Regions from separate parts of the Streptomyces sp. NPDC033180 genome, predicted to be linked through region 2. Evidence: riboswitches for the same ligand, from Rfam matches in the RefSeq annotation. Region 2 holds a riboswitch; the other holds the start of a gene.
The links. A riboswitch is a leader RNA that binds a small molecule or an ion and turns the genes downstream of it on or off. The one in region 2 is predicted to bind glycine.
Positions count from the first base shown of each region.

Region 1: it holds a riboswitch for glycine, as region 2 does, so the genes downstream of both, gcvP (aminomethyl-transferring glycine dehydrogenase) here and gcvT (glycine cleavage system aminomethyltransferase GcvT) in region 2, are expected to answer to the same signal.

Region 1 is NZ_JBVIPU010000013.1:5,515-13,300, forward strand. It holds gene ACZ5WE_RS28730 (DUF881 domain-containing protein) at 1-156, shown strand, start outside; gene ACZ5WE_RS28735 (FHA domain-containing protein) at 356-1,207, shown strand; gene ftsR (transcriptional regulator FtsR) at 1,224-1,967, shown strand; gene ACZ5WE_RS28745 (bifunctional nuclease family protein) at 2,021-2,494, shown strand; gene ACZ5WE_RS28750 (MerR family transcriptional regulator) at 2,666-3,289, shown strand; gene ACZ5WE_RS28755 (DNA polymerase IV) at 3,361-4,776, shown strand; gene ACZ5WE_RS28760 (PRC-barrel domain-containing protein) at 4,786-5,166, opposite strand; glycine riboswitch at 5,311-5,408, shown strand; gene gcvP (aminomethyl-transferring glycine dehydrogenase) at 5,606-7,786, shown strand, end outside.
Region 2 is NZ_JBVIPU010000011.1:43,154-50,939, reverse strand. It holds gene ACZ5WE_RS26480 (ABC transporter substrate-binding protein) at 1-1,382, opposite strand, end outside; gene ACZ5WE_RS26475 (ABC transporter permease) at 1,484-2,488, opposite strand; gene ACZ5WE_RS26470 (enhanced serine sensitivity protein SseB C-terminal domain-containing protein) at 2,865-3,638, opposite strand; gene ACZ5WE_RS26465 (enhanced serine sensitivity protein SseB) at 3,778-4,605, opposite strand; gene ACZ5WE_RS26460 (AAA family ATPase) at 4,708-5,382, opposite strand; glycine riboswitch at 5,537-5,642, shown strand; glycine riboswitch at 5,643-5,776, shown strand; gene gcvT (glycine cleavage system aminomethyltransferase GcvT) at 5,812-6,945, shown strand; gene gcvH (glycine cleavage system protein GcvH) at 7,004-7,381, shown strand; gene glyA (serine hydroxymethyltransferase) at 7,405-7,786, shown strand, end outside.

The sequences.
Region 1 (7,786 bases), on a different contig from region 2:
CAGGACCTCGAGCCGGCGCTGAACATCCCAGGTGGGGTGGTGCAGACTCTGGAGAAGGAGCAGGCCACCGTCACCGTGGCGCGAGCGGAGAAGATCGTGGTGGACGCCTTGCGAGCGGCGAAGCGGCCTGACTACGCTCGGTCGTCGTCCCAGTGAGGCGGGGGCGCATGGGGGCCGCCGGTCGAGGGCATGAGGTTGCGGGGGGTCGGCGCACTGTAAACGTGGTGCGTGGTGGAAACTGTTTGGCGGATACGGACGTTGTGAGGATGTCTGTGCTGCCGATGTACGCCGGTGTGTGCAATCAGGGTTCGTCCTGCCCCACGGGCGGGTCTGTTTCGGTCAAGGGGAATCGCCCGTGAAGTTGTTTGCGAAGTTGTTCGGCAAGAGCGCACGTGAGGACAGTGGCAATCCCGCCACCGCCCGGCACCGTGCCCCGCGCCATGGAGATGCCGAGGACCAGGGCGCCGAGCGCCCGATGTTCCGTGACCAGGTCGGTGGGCCAGGCGGTGACATTTCGGGCGCGCAGGGCGCGTCGTCTGTTGACCCTGCCGGTCCGGGCCGCATAGGTTTCGGAGAACCGTCGACCTCAGGTACGGGTGGAGGGTTCACCCCCGATCCGTACGCATCGAATGCCCCCGCGGGGCAGCCGCGGCAGGAGGATCCGTCCATGGCCCTGGTGTGTACGAGGTGCGGGAACCGCAACGCCGACGCGAGCCGGTTCTGCTCCAACTGCGGTGCGCCGCTGCGGGCCGGGGCCGCGCCGGAGCGTCCGTCCGAGACGACCTCGACCATCTCCATCTCGGGCCTCGAGGCCTACGACGCGGAGGTGACGGGGCAGACCGCCTCGCCCGCCCTCTCGCCGGAGGCCCAGGCCGCCGTTGACGCACTGCCGCTCGGCTCCGCGCTCCTCGTGGTGCGCCGCGGGCCGAACTCGGGCAGCCGCTTCCTCCTGGACGGCGAGCTGACCACGGCGGGGCGCCACCCGCAGAGCGACATCTTCCTGGACGACGTGACCGTCTCGCGCCGCCATGTGGAGTTCCGTCGCCTCGGGGACGGGTCCTTCACCGTCGCCGATGTGGGCAGCCTCAACGGCACGTACGTCAATCGCGAGCGCATCGACTCGGTCGCGCTGTCGAACGGCGACGAGGTGCAGATCGGCAAGTACCGGCTGGTCTTCTACGCGAGCCAGCGGGGCATCGGTATCTGATCTGTCAGGAAGGTCCATGCTTCAAACACCGAGGGGCGGTGCCGGCAACGGCACCGCCGCCGAGGACCGTCGGCTGATGAGCATCGGCGCCGTGTTGAACGCGCTGCGTGACGAGTTTCCCGAGGTCACGATCTCCAAGATTCGTTTCCTGGAGTCGGAAGGGCTCATCGAGCCGGAGCGCACGCCCTCGGGCTACCGGAAGTTCAGTCCTCAGGACGTCGAGCGGCTCGGTCACGTCCTGAGGATGCAGCGGGACCACTATCTGCCGCTCAAGGTGATCCGGGAGCACCTGGACGCCTTGGAGCGCGGTGAGCGGGTCTCCACGCCCTCTCTGGGGCAGCCGCGCGAGCCCGGTGATGCCTGGGGCGTGAGCGACACCGGGGAGCCCACTGCCGCCCGTGTGGGCCGTGCGGAGCTGCTTGCCGCCGCCGAGATCGACGCGGAGCAGCTCGCCGACTGGGAGACGTACGGGCTCATCGTGCCCTTGCCGGAGGGTGGTTACGACGCGGAGGCCGTGACGGTCGCCGCGCTCGTCGTGGAACTTGGGCGATTCGGTATCGAACCCAGGCATCTGCGCGCCATGAAGTCGGCGGCCGAACGTGAGGCCGGCCTGGTCGACCAGGTCGTGGCTCCGCTGCGCCGGCACCGCAATCCGCAGACCAGAGCCCATGCGGAAGCCCGTACGAAGGAACTCGCCGGGCTGACCGGGAAGCTGCATTCTGCACTGGTGCAGACCGCGCTCGGGGTGCGGTTGCCCTGACTCGGAGGGTGCCCGACTACCCAAACCGGCCGGGCACGTCCTAGGGTTGCTGTGTGAACGAGCTCGACGTCGTAGGTGTCCGGGTGGAAATGCCCTCCAACCAACCGATCGTGCTCCTGCGTGAAGTGGGAGGCGATCGCTACCTCCCCATCTGGATCGGACCAGGGGAGGCGACCGCGATCGCCTTCGCACAGCAGGGGATGGCGCCCGCACGGCCGCTGACCCACGACCTGTTCAAGGACGTGCTGGAGGCGGTGGGTCAGGAGCTCACCGAAGTGCGCATCACGGACCTCCGAGAAGGGGTCTTCTACGCGGAACTGGTCTTCGCCAGTGGAGTCGAGGTGAGCGCCCGGCCTTCCGACGCCATAGCGCTCGCGCTGCGCACCGGAACGCCGATCTACGGCAGCGACGGTGTCCTCGACGACGCGGGCATCGCCATTCCGGACGAGCAGGAGGACGAGGTGGAGAAGTTCCGCGAGTTCCTCGACCAGATCTCGCCCGAGGACTTCGGCACCAACAGCCAGTAGGCCGTCAGTTCCCGAGGGATCGGCGGACCATTCGGCTAGCCTTTCCCGGCGGTGCGGCACAGCAAACCACTCTTAGGGTGATTATCACTCGGCGTGCCGAGTGTGGCGATCGTTGACGAGCCCCTGGCGACTGCCTACCGTCGTGAAGGCAGGTCAAGGACGGAGGTCGGCGTGAGAAGCAGCGGCGACGGTACGGCGATGGGCGGGCCGTATCCGCTTCAGAGCAGCGCGGCCGGTCACTCTCCGAAGAGGCCGATGGCGGTTCAGGGGAGCGGGGACGCCACGTCCGGACAGTCCGAACAGGAACAGATCGGTTACCGGGGGCCGACCGCGTGCGCGGCCGCCGGCATCACGTATCGACAACTCGACTACTGGGCCCGTACGGGTCTGGTGGAGCCCAGTGTGCGGTCCGCGGGTGGATCGGGGACCCAGCGGCTCTACAGTTTCCGGGACGTCGTCGTTCTCAAGATCGTGAAGCGGTTCCTCGACACCGGCGTGTCCCTGCAGAACATCCGGACCACGGTCCAGCACCTGCGGGACCGCGGTTTTCAGGACCTGGAGCGGATGACGCTCATGAGCGACGGCGCGACGGTCTACGAGTGCACGTCGCCCGACGAGGTCCACGAACTGCTCCAGGGTGGCCAGGGGGTCTTCGGGATCGCGGTGGGTGTCGTGTGGCGGGACGTGCAAGCCGCGCTTTCGCAGCTGCACGGGGAGCGGATCGACACCGGCGAGACGCTGGTGCGGCAGAACCCCGCCGACGAGCTGGCCAGGCGGCGCAACAGGGCCGTGTGAGGCGGCCACGACCGTCGCCGGCCGCCTTGGGTGCGGGGGCGTTGTCAGTGGCGTAGGGCAGCATCAGAGGTGTGAGAACCGCGCCCACGATTCTGCATCTCGACATGGATGCCTTCTACGCGTCTGCCGAGCAGGCCGCGAAGCCGAGTCTGCGCGGGAAAGCCGTGGTCGTGGGCGGGCTCGGGCCGCGAGGCGTGGTGGCCACGGCCTCGTACGAAGCGCGGAAGTTCGGGGTGCACTCGGCGATGCCCATGGGGCAGGCGCGGCGGCTGGCTCCCAACGCCGCCTATCTGGTGCCGCGCTTCGGCCTCTATCGCGAGATCAGCGACCAGGTGATGACGCTGCTGCGGGAGCTGTCGCCGCTGGTGGAGCCGCTCAGCCTGGATGAGGCCTTCGTCGATCTGGAGGCGGGAGGGGTGGCCGACGACCAGGCGTCCGCGCTGGTGGTGGGCGAGCGGCTGCGCGCGGACATCAAGGCGGTGACGGGGCTCGCGGGGTCGGTCGGGCTCGCCGCGTCCAAGATGCTGGCGAAGATCGCCTCGGAGGAGGCCAAGCCGGACGGCCTGCGGCTGATAGTGCCCGGGACCGAGCGGGAGCTCCTGGCGCCGATGCCGGTCCGGACCCTGCCCGGTGTGGGCCCGGCCACCGGCGACCATCTGCGGCGGGGCGGGATCACGACCGTGGGGGAGATCGCGGAGGCCGGCGAGGACGAGCTCGTACGGCTCCTCGGGAAGTCGCACGGGAGCGCGCTGTACGCGATGGCGCTCGCACGGGACGAGCGGCCCGTGGTGGCGGAGCGGGAATCCAAGTCGGTCAGCGTCGAGGACACGTATGACGTGGACATCCATGACCGGGTACGGGTCAGGGGCGAGGTCGCGCGGCTCGCCGACCGGTGTGTGGAGCGGCTGCGGGCCGCGGGGCACTCGGGGCGGACCATCGTCATCAAGGTGCGGCGGTTCGATTTCTCGACGCTGACGCGCTCCGAGACGCTGCGTGGGCCGACGGACGACCCCGGGGTGGTGCGGGAGGCCGCCGCGCGGCTCCTGGAGTCCGTGGACACCACCGGAGGCGTGCGGCTCCTCGGGGTGGGGGTCACGGGGCTCGCGGACTACACGCAGGAGGACCTCTTCGCCCAGGCCCAAGCCCAGGCTCAGGCCGAGGCCGAGGCCGAGCAGGTCCAGGAGACGCAGCGTGAGGCCGAGGCGGAGCGGGCCGAGGATCTCGCAGAGAAGCCCGTGGGCGAGACGGTGGAGGAGCCGGTCGTGCCGGCCGAGCGGCGGTGGGCCGCCGGGCACGATGTGCGGCATGCCGAGTACGGGCACGGATGGGTGCAGGGCAGTGGCCTGGGGCGGGTCACGGTGCGCTTCGAGACGCCGGAGTCGTCGGCGCCGGGGCGGGTGCGGACCTTCCGTACGGATGATCCGGCCCTGGAACCCGCGGAGCCGCTGCCCCTGGTGGCGTCTCCTGAGGAGCGGGAGCGGCGGTGATGCCGGCCGTCAGGATTCTCCCTTGCCGGCGATCTTGCCGAAGTCCTGGTCCGGGGGTGGAGACGACTCGGGTGGTGTGATGTCCAGGCCGTAGTGGTGGTAGAGCTGCAGTTCCTGTTCGGGGGAGAGGTGGCGGCCGACGCCGAAGTCCGGGGCGTCCTTGATCAGGGAGCGTTCGAACGGGATGCGCAGGGTGCCGTCGCTGGTGAGTTCGCTGGGCTCCAGGGGGACGAACGTGTCCCGGCTGAACAGACCCGTGCGTATGGCCGCCCACTCCGGGGCGCCGGTGGCGTCGTCGAGATAGACCTCGTCGATCGTGCCGATCTTGGCCCCGTTCCGGTCGAACGCCTTCCGGCCGATCAGGTTGCGCGGATCGATATCGGTCTGCACGGGCCCTCCAACTGGTCGAGGCATGTCGAAGTGGGGCGTAACTCATCCTCGTTCGTTCGTCATCACTACGAAAGAGCACTTCGGGGCAGGCGGCCACTCGAGGGATCGGCCGTGGTCCTCGCTGGTAGGCTGGCGCTTGGCTGCTGACCCCGTGCGGGAGAGCTCTCCGGTCAAGACACCGGAGGCGCCGAAGGAGCAACTCCTCCCCGGAATCTCTCAGGCCCCCGTACCGCACGGACGAGGTCACTCTGGAAAGTAGGGCGGGCGTCGGGCGGGCACGTTCGGACCCCTTCCTCACCGACGGTGAAAGCCGGTGCGACGCCTCTCGCGGGGCATGGACCGGTGAAACTCTCAGGTTGAGATGACAGAGGGGGAGGCCGTCCGGGTACCCGTGCCGTGGTGCCCCTCGCAGGTCGCGTCAGACCAGGAGGCCTCCGCAATGACCGCCACCCCTCGCATCCCGCTCTCCCAGCTCGAACAGGGCATTCCCTTCGAGCAGCGGCACATCGGTCCCGACGTGGAAGCACGGGCCAAGATGCTCGCGCAGGTCGGATACGGCTCGCTCGACGAGCTGACCGCGGCCGCCGTGCCGGATGTGATCAAGAACACCGAGACGCTGAACCTGCCCGGGGCGCGTACCGAGGCCGAGGTCCTCGCCGAGCTGCGCTCGCTCGCGGACCGTAACCAGGTTCTCGATTCCATGATCGGGCTCGGTTACTACGGGACCTTCACGCCGCCCGTGATTCTGCGGAACGTCATGGAGAACCCGGCGTGGTACACCGCCTACACGCCGTACCAGCCCGAGATCTCCCAGGGGCGTCTCGAGGCGCTGCTGAACTTCCAGACCGTCGTCGCCGAGCTGACGGGGCTGCCCACCTCCGGTGCCTCGCTGCTCGACGAGGGGACGGCCGCCGCCGAGGCCATGGCCCTGTCGCGGCGTATGGGCAAGGTCAAGAACGGTGTCTTCCTCGTCGACGCGGACGCGCTGCCGCAGACGATCGCCGTCATTCGGACCCGCGCCGAGCCGACCGGTGTCGAGGTCGTCGTCGCCGATCTGAGCGAGGGCATCCCGGCCGACGTCGCCGAGCGCGGTGTCGTCGGCGTGCTGATCCAGTACCCCGGCGCCTCCGGTGCCGTACGCGACATAAAGCCCCTCATCGAGCAGGCGCACGAGCTCGGTGCCGTCGTCTCCGTCGCCGCCGACCTGCTGGCCCTGACGCTGCTCACCTCGCCGGGTGAGCTCGGCGCCGACATCGCCGTCGGCACCACGCAGCGCTTCGGCGTCCCGATGGGCTTCGGCGGCCCGCACGCCGGTTACATGGCGGTGCGCGAGAAGTTCGCGCGCAGCCTGCCGGGGCGGCTCGTCGGTGTCTCCGTGGACGCGGACGGCAACAAGGCCTACCGGCTCGCGCTGCAGACCCGCGAGCAGCACATCCGCCGCGAGAAGGCCACCAGCAACATCTGTACCGCTCAGGTGCTGCTCGCCGTGATGGCCGGAATGTACGCGGTCTACCACGGGCCCGAGGGTCTCAAGGCCATCGCACGGCGTACCCACCGCTACGCGACCGTGCTCGCCGCAGGACTCACCGCGGGCGGGGTCGAGGTCGTGCACGGCGCGTACTTCGACACCCTGACCGTGCGGGTGCCCGGCAGGGCCGACGAGCTCGTGGCCGCCGCCCGCGAGGGTGGCGTCAACATCCACCAGATCGACGCCGACCACGTCTCGCTGGCCTGCGACGAGACCACCACGCGCAAGCAACTGACCGCGATCTGGACCGCGTTCGGTGTCGAGGGCGACGTCGAGGCGCTCGACGCGGAGACCGCGGACTCGCTCCCGGCCGGTCTGCTGCGTGACGACGAGTACCTGACACACCCCGTCTTCCACCAGTACCGCTCCGAGACCGCGATGCTGCGCTACCTGCGCAAGCTGGCCGACCGCGACTACGCGCTCGACCGGGGCATGATCCCGCTGGGCTCCTGCACCATGAAGCTCAACGCGACCACGGAGATGGAGCCGGTCACCTGGCCCGAGTTCGGGCAGCTGCACCCCTTCGCGCCCGCCCAGCAGGCGCAGGGCTATCTGACGCTCATCCGTGAGCTGGAGGAGCGGCTCGCCGAGGTCACCGGTTACGACAAGGTCTCGCTGCAGCCCAACGCCGGTTCGCAGGGCGAGCTGGCCGGACTGCTCGCCGTGCGCGGCTACCACCGCGCCAACGGCGACGAGCAGCGCACCGTCTGCCTCATCCCGTCCTCCGCGCACGGCACCAACGCCGCGAGCGCCGTGATGGCCGGCATGAAGGTCGTCGTCGTGAAGACCAGCGACGACGGCGAGATCGACGTCGAGGACCTGCGCGCCAAGATCGAGAAGCACCGCGACGAGCTGTCGGTGCTGATGATCACGTACCCGTCGACGCACGGTGTGTTCGAGGAGCACGTCGCCGACATCTGCGCCCAGGTGCACGAGGCGGGCGGCCAGGTCTACGTCGACGGGGCGAACCTCAACGCCCTGGTGGGCCTCGCCCAGCCCGGCAAGTTCGGTGGCGACGTCTCGCACCTGAACCTGCACAAGACCTTCTGCATCCCGCACGGCGGCGGTGGCCCCGGCGTCGGCCCGGTCGGT
Region 2 (7,786 bases):
ATGCTGGAGGAGTCCGCGCCGTCGATCTGGTCGACGTCGGCGTTGATGTTGACCTTCTTCAGCTGCTCCTGGAGCGCCGTGGCGGCGTCCACCTCGCCCGGCTGGTTGGTGCGCGCCGAGATCTTGGTCGAGAAGCCGTTCGGCTTGCCGCACTCCTTGAGCTGGGCCTTCGCCTTGGCGGCGTCCGGCTTGCCCTTGCGCTCCTTGATGCCGTACGGGTCGTAGTCGTCGTGACCCTTGATCGACTTCGGGAAGACGTTGGTCGCGATCTCACCGGCGGCGACCTCGCCACCACGGGTCTTCTGCAGGCTCGCGAAGTCCGTGGCGTAGAAGACGGCCTTGCGGCAGGCCTCGTTGTCGAACGGCTTCGTCTTGGTCACCAGGGCGACGTAACGGACGAAGTCCGTCTGCATGTTGTCGACGTTGCCCTTGTGGTCCTGAATGGCGGTGGTACGACCCGACTGGGTCATGCCGGTGCCGTTCATGTCGACGTCGTAGTCGCCTTCCATCAGGCGCTTGTCGTTCTCTTCGAGGTTCGCCGAGATGGTGACCGAGATCTTGTCCGGCAGGGCGGGACGGACCGGGTCGGACGACTTCTTCCAGTTCTTGTTGCGGACCAGCGTGATGCTCTTGCCCGCGCTGTAGTTCTGGAACTTGTACGGGCCGGAGGAGAACGGGCGCTGGGTGTACTTGGCGCCGGTGTCCTCGGACTGCTTGACCGGGGTGCCCGACGGCATCGCGAGCATCTGCTCGAAGTCGCCGTTCTTCTTGGGCAGCTTGAAGATGATGGTGTTGTCGTCCGGCGTCTCGACCGCCTTCAGACCGAGCTTGTCCTTCGACTTGTCCTCGTATGGGCCCTTGTACTCGCCCTTGGGGTCAAGCGTGGACTTCAGGTAGCCGGGACCACCGGTGATGACCTTGGTGGCCCAGATGCGCTCGATGCCGTACTTGATGTCCTTGGAGGTCAGCTTCGAGCCGTCCTCCCAGGTGAGGCCGTCACGCAGCTTGTACGTGTAGGTCTTGCCGTCGTCGCTGATCTTCGCTGTGGACTCGGCGAGGTCGGGGACGAGCTTGTTGGACGCGGCACCGGGCTTGGTGTCGTACGTGATCAGCGTGCGGGTGTAGAACCGCATGAAGTCCCACGTCATGCCGTAGTAGGCACGCTGCGGGTCGGCCGAGTCCAGGTCCTGCTTGGCGATGAACTTGAGCGTTCCGCCCTTCTTCGCCGACTTGTTCGCGACCTTGCCGATGGCCGCGTTGTAGCCGGCGCCCTTGCTGTCGTCGTCGTCGCTGCCGCCGCCGCACGCCGTGGTGGTCACCAGCGCCGCCACGACGAGGGCCGCGCCTGCGGTCAACCGTCGTTTAGAGGAACCTGTGGGCATTTCTCGCATCCTCCGAGATTCGCGGTCCTTGGCTTTGACTGCCTGAAGAACCATGGGAAGAGCCACCTGACGCTGCGGCAGGGGCAAGTCAGTGGAGCTGTTTACCGAGTTCCCTTGGGGTCCAGGGCGTCGCGCAGCCCGTCACCGAAGAGGTTGAAGGCAAGCACGGTCACGAAGATCGCCAGGCCGGGGAAGACCATGAACATCGGGTCGTGCTCGTACGTCGCCAGCGCGTCCCGGAGCATGCCGCCCCAGGAGGCGGTCGGCGGGCGTACACCCGCGCCGAGGAAGCTGAGCGCCGCTTCGGTGAGGATGTTGGTGGGGATCATGAGCGTCGCGTAGACGGTGATCGGCGCGACGAGGTTCGGCAGCAACTCACGGAAGAGGATGTGCCGTTGACCGCCACCGAGGCTGCGGGCCGCTTCGACGTACTCGCGTTCGCGCAGGCTGAGGGTCTGGCCCCGGACGATGCGCCCGACGTAGGGCCAGCCGAAGAAGCCGATCACCAGGATCAGTACGGCGATGCGGACGCCGCTGCCGGTCAGACCGAGCAGGTCGTCGGGGAGGACCGAGACCAGGGAGATCACGAAGAGCAGCTGCGGGAAGGCGAGCAGCACGTCCATGACCCGGCTGATCGTCGCGTCGACCCAGCCGCCGAAGTAACCGGCGATGATGCCGAAGAAGGTGCCGAGCACCACGGCCACCACCGCGGCGAGGAACGCCACGAGCAGGGAGATCCGGGCGCCGTAGACGATCCGGCTGAAGACGTCGCGGCCCTTGTTGGGCTCCACCCCGAAGAGGAAGTCCGAACTCATGCCGCCGAACGCGCCCTTGGGCAGGTTCGTGAGGTCTTCCAGCTCGTCCTGATGGAACTCGTTGGGCGGGTGGCCCAGCAGGGAGACGATCAGGGGCGCGAAGACGGCGACAAGGACCAGGACGAGCACGGTGATGCCGCCGGCCAGGGCGACCTTGTCCCGCTTCAGGCGGTTCCAGGCGATCTGCTTGAGGGACCGCCCCTCGACCTTCTTCACCCCTGCATCAGCTGCGGGAGCGACGTCCGCTGTCGGGTCCGCGTCCGCAGGTGTGTCATGCAATGGTGCCGTCATCGTGGCAGGGACCCCTCTCAACCGGTGGTGACCGGCCCGCACTTGCCGCTGTAGCGACGTGATCAGTCCGTCGTACACAGGGGCGAAGCGCCCCTGGTGCGGGAGTCTTCATCGGGGTCGCGATCTGTTACCAGACTTGTCGGGGAATGGATGCGCAACCGTGATGCTGATCGAGGTGTTCCGTTATCCGGACGCACGTGAACGAGGGGCGAACACGGGGCAGTTGGGTCGCAAGGTGCCACGGGAGCCCATAGACCCCCTCCGCCATCAGAACGGACATCGTGACGGTCAGGGCAGGTATACGAGCCGCGGTGGCCGGTTCAGGGCCCCGCCGGAAGGGGCCGCGGCGCTGCCTGAGTACTGGTTGAGCGCTGCTTCAGTACTGCGCGGGGTAGCCGTACCCGCCCGCGGGAGCCGGGGCCGGCTGGGCCTCGCGGTCGTAGAACGGGCGGGCGTTGGCGCGCAGCCACATGGCGACCGGGTCGTATCCGTCGGACATCGCGACGGTCGACACGGGCAGGCCGTCGGGGACGGCGGCGATCGACTGCTGCATCATCGTGCGCACCCCGTCGACCGAGGCCGGCGAGGTGTCGTACACATCGAGGCCGATGGCCAGGTACGGGGCGCCGAGCGCGGGCTGCACCCAGGCGCGGCGCAGTGAGCGGACGGCGGGGGTGCGGTGCGCGTTCTGCGTGAGCAGGGCGTAGAACTGGGGGATCTCGATGGCCGGCTCGGTGAGCCGGAGCGGTCCCGCGGGCAGCAGGTCGAGGCCCGACGCGATGCGCCGCAGGTCGAGCCAGGGGATGCCGACGCCACCGCCGGGGGCGTGGGGGTTGAGCCAGAGGCCGTAGTGGTCGGGGTAGAGGGTGCGGGAGATGTCGAGTCCGCTGACCACTTCGTACGAGCGGTTCCAGCCACTGGCGGAGAGCTCCTGGGCGGAGGTCACGCAGGGCGCGTACCCGAGGCCCTCGACCTCCATGTTCCCGTACTGGGCGTCGGGGGATCCGGCCTGGCCGTGCCAGAGCAGCATCCACACCTGGTCGGCGGCGAGCGCCCGCAGGAGCGCCTCGTAGGCGTCATAGCGCCCCGGCGTCACCTGGCGCAGCATGTGCTCGACCTGCCCGGCCGCAGCCGTGCCCGACGCACTCACCCTTAACCGCCCCTTCGCGATGACCCGATGACCCTACGACCCGCCGACCCGGCGGACCCGGGTCATGAAACCAGCTTAAGCGGCGATCCTGACGCCGACTTGACGTACGGCACCCTCACACACGGACCTGCACATGTCCTTACACCTGTCCGTGCCCGTGTCCGTGCCCGTGTCCGTGCCCGTGTCCGGGAGCCCGGCCGAAGAAGGGCCGCACCCGCTCGCGCATCCAGTCGCCGACCGGATCCTGGGCGACGTCCAGCAGCACCAGGTTCACCGGCCAGGCCACCGGGGCCCGGCCGAGCGCCCGCCCCACCGCCTCCATCGGCAGGTCGCGCGCGTCGCCCTCCCAGGAGGTCAGTTCGACGCCGATGAACAGCGCGGGCGCGTCGCCCTCGACGCTCGCCAGGCAGCGGCGGGCGCTCAGGACGACCCCGGTGGCCTCGAACTCGTGGGCGGCGGCGGACAGGAAGTCCACCGGGTCCTCCTGCCAGTCCGGTTCGAAGAGGCGTACGCGGCCGCCGCTCGCGGGGCCGTCCAGCGGGGTGCGCCCGGAGCGGCAGAGCTCGGCGACGGCGGGCGGCGGCAGGGGCACGCCGACCGTGCCGTCCGGGTTGACTGCGATGCCCAGCTGCGGGGGCAGGCCGCGCGCGAACTCCACGGCGGGCGCCACGGTGCAGCCCATCCGGCCGCCGGTGGCGTGCTGGAACTGCTGCTCGGAGCTGAAGACGGGGACGTAGGCCTGGCCTTCGATCTCCAGCGTGGGCAGGTCCAGGGTGCCGCTGTCCGGGGCGCCGCCGTTCGGCAGCGGGACCCAGACGTGGCTGCGGCCGAGCACCTCGACGATGCGGGCCCCCGCAGATGTGTGGGGTGCGTCGGGCGTGCCCAGGGATGCCGCGAGTACCTCTTCGAGTTCGTTGCCCGGCCATCCTCCGTAGGGATGGGCGTGTGCCTGCGCCGGAATGTCCATCTGTCCAACCCCTGCTCTGTCCCGCTCTGCCTGCGGCACGACCCTAACGTGGCGGACGGCTCGTGACGGACGGCTCACGGCGGGCGGCTCACGGCGGGCGGCTCAGCGTCCGAAGCCGATGCCCCGCAGCACCCCGGCCGCCGTCCGGTCGAGGAGCACGGCCGAGCCGCAGCCGCGCGGCAGGTCGCCCCGCTCGGCGGCGCCGACGAGTCGGCCGACCGTTCTGCGGTGCCGCGCGAAGGCGTACCGCGACACGCCGCGACCGCGCGAGAGCTGCCCCTCTATGGCGGTGTCCGGCGGCACGTCGAGCAGCAACAGGTGCAGGGTCGTGCCGCGCCGCGCGGCCTCGCGGGCCAGCCAGCGGCGCACCCAGGCCTGGGTACCGCAGTCGTGCACCACGACGCCCTCGCCGGAGCGCAGGGCTCTGCGCAGGCCCGCATAGTGCGCGAGGCGGACCAGGGGGCGGTACACCGCGTACGGCAGCAGGCTCGGCATGCGCCGGGCCCAGCGGTCGCGGGTGTCCTGCGAGTCGATGCGCGGGCCCGCGACGGCTCTGCGCATCAGCGTGGACTTGCCGCTGCCGGGCAGCCCGGAGACGACGATCAGATCGCCCTCGCCGAACGTGAGGCGGTGCGGGCTGTGACCGGTCCGCTGCCGCAGGTCGCGGACGACGGCCGCCGGCAGGGCGCCGCAGCCCTCCCTGGAGGGGGCGGCTGCCTGTTTGGGCAGGGCCACCCCTGTGTTGGTCGCGTAGACGCTCGTCCTGCGCACCGTGATCGGCCTCCCCATAGCTGGTCACGTACCTGCTTACCGCAGCTTCCCCGGCAAGTGTAAAGAGAAGGTAATGCGGCACAAGGGCATTACTGGACTGGCACTGCCCTGTGACGTAGGCGCGTGCAATGATGTGCGCGCAAACTCCATACAGGCCGTTTGAATCCGCGCGGGAGAGTTCCCGGCAGCCGTCGTACGACGCGCCGGGGCGCCGAAGGAGCAAGTCCCTCCCTTGAATCTCTCAGGCCCCGTACCGCGCGGGCGAGGCACATCTGAAAAGCGGGCCGCCTGTGCGGCTCCACCCAAGGTGCAAGTCATGACCCTCCCCCTGTACGAGCAGTACGGGACGTACGAGCGGGTCGTGGTGAACCTCTCAGGTTTCGATGACAGATGGGGAGGATCGACCTCGCCCGTCATGCCCTGGGAGTTCCACGAATGAGTACCGCCCCCCGTCTGACCGCACTCGATGCCGTGCATCGCGCGCTCGGCGCGACCATGACCGACTTCGCGGGCTGGGACATGCCGCTCCGCTACGGCAGCGAGCGCGACGAGCACATCGCCGTGCGCACGAAGGCCGGTCTCTTCGACCTCTCCCACATGGGCGAGATCACCGTGGCCGGCCCCGAGGCCGTGGACTTCCTGAACTTCGCGCTGGTCGGCAACATCGGCTCCATCGGTGTCGGCCGCGCCCGCTACACGATGATCTGTGCCGAGGACGGCGGCATCCTGGACGACCTGATCGTCTACCGGCTCGGCGAGACCGAGGCCCCCGAGTACATGGTGGTCGCCAACGCCTCGAACGCCCAGGTCGTGCTCGACGCGCTCACCGCCCGCGCCGACGGCTTCGACGCGGAGGTACGCGACGACCGCGACGCGTACGCCCTGCTCGCCGTCCAGGGTCCCGAGTCCCCCGGCATCCTCACATCACTCACGGACGCGGACCTGGACGGTCTGAAGTACTACGCGGGCCTGCCGGGCACGGTCGCGGGCGTGCCCGCGCTGATCGCCCGCACGGGCTACACCGGCGAGGACGGCTTCGAGCTGTTCGTCGCCCCCGGCGACGCCGAGAAGCTGTGGGGCGCGCTGATGGAGGCGGGCGAGCCCGTCGGCCTGGTCCCCGCCGGGCTCTCCTGCCGCGACACGCTCCGCCTTGAGGCGGGCATGCCGCTGTACGGGCACGAGCTGACCGCGGACCTGACGCCCTTCGACGCGGGCCTCGGCCGGGTCGTCAAGTTCGAGAAGACCTCGCAGTCCGACACCTTCGTGGGGCGCGCGGCGCTCGCGGCCGCCGCCGAGCGCGCCGAGGCCGCTCCCCCGCGGGGGCTGGTCGGCCTGATCGCCGAGGGCCGCCGCGTCCCGCGCGCGGGCTTCTCCGTGGTCGCCGACGGCAAGGTCATCGGCGAGGTCACCTCCGGCGCCCCGTCCCCGACGCTCGGCAAGCCGATCGCCATCGCGTACGTCGACGCGGCGCACGCGACCCCCGGTACCGAGGGTGTCGGCGTGGACATCCGGGGCACGCACGAGCCGTACGCGGTCGTGGCGCTGCCGTTCTACAAGCGCCAGAAGTGATACCCCGCACAACAGCGTCGTTCACCAGCACTCCCCCGCGTACAGGAGAATTCAGGTCATGAGCAACCCCCAGCAGCTGCGGTACAGCAAGGAGCACGAGTGGCTCTCGGCCACCGAGGACGGTGTGGCGACCGTCGGCATCACGGAGCACGCGGCCAACGCGCTCGGTGACGTCGTCTTCGCCCAGCTCCCCGAGGTCGGTGACACGGTGACCGCGGGCGAGTCCTGCGGCGAGCTGGAGTCGACCAAGTCGGTCAGCGACCTCTACGCCCCGGTGACCGGCGAGATCGTCGCCGCCAACCAGGACGTCGTCGAGGACCCGTCGCTGGTCAACTCCGCCCCGTTCGAGGGCGGTTGGCTGTTCAAGGTGCGCATCACGGATGAGCCGGACGACCTGCTCTCCGCCGATGAGTACACCGCCTTCACCGCCGGCTGACCCATACCGATAGGGATCGTGTGATGTCGCTTCTCAACACCCCTCTCCACGAGCTGGACCCGGACGTCGCCGCCGCCGTCGACGCCGAGCTCCACCGCCAGCAGTCCACCCTGGAAATGATCGCCTCGGAGAACTTCGCTCCGGTCGCCGTCATGGAGGCCCAGGGCACCGTCCTCACGAACAAGTACGCCGAGGGCTACCCCGGCCGCCGCTACTACGGCGGCTGCGAGCACGTGGACGTCACCGAGCAGATCGCGATCGACCGGATCAAGGACCTGTTCGGCGCCGAGTACGCCAACGTCCAGCCGCACTCCGGCGCCTCCGCCAACCAGGCCGCTCTCTTCGCGATCGCCAAGCCCGGCGACACGATCCTCGGCCTGGACCTGGCGCACGGCGGCCACCTCA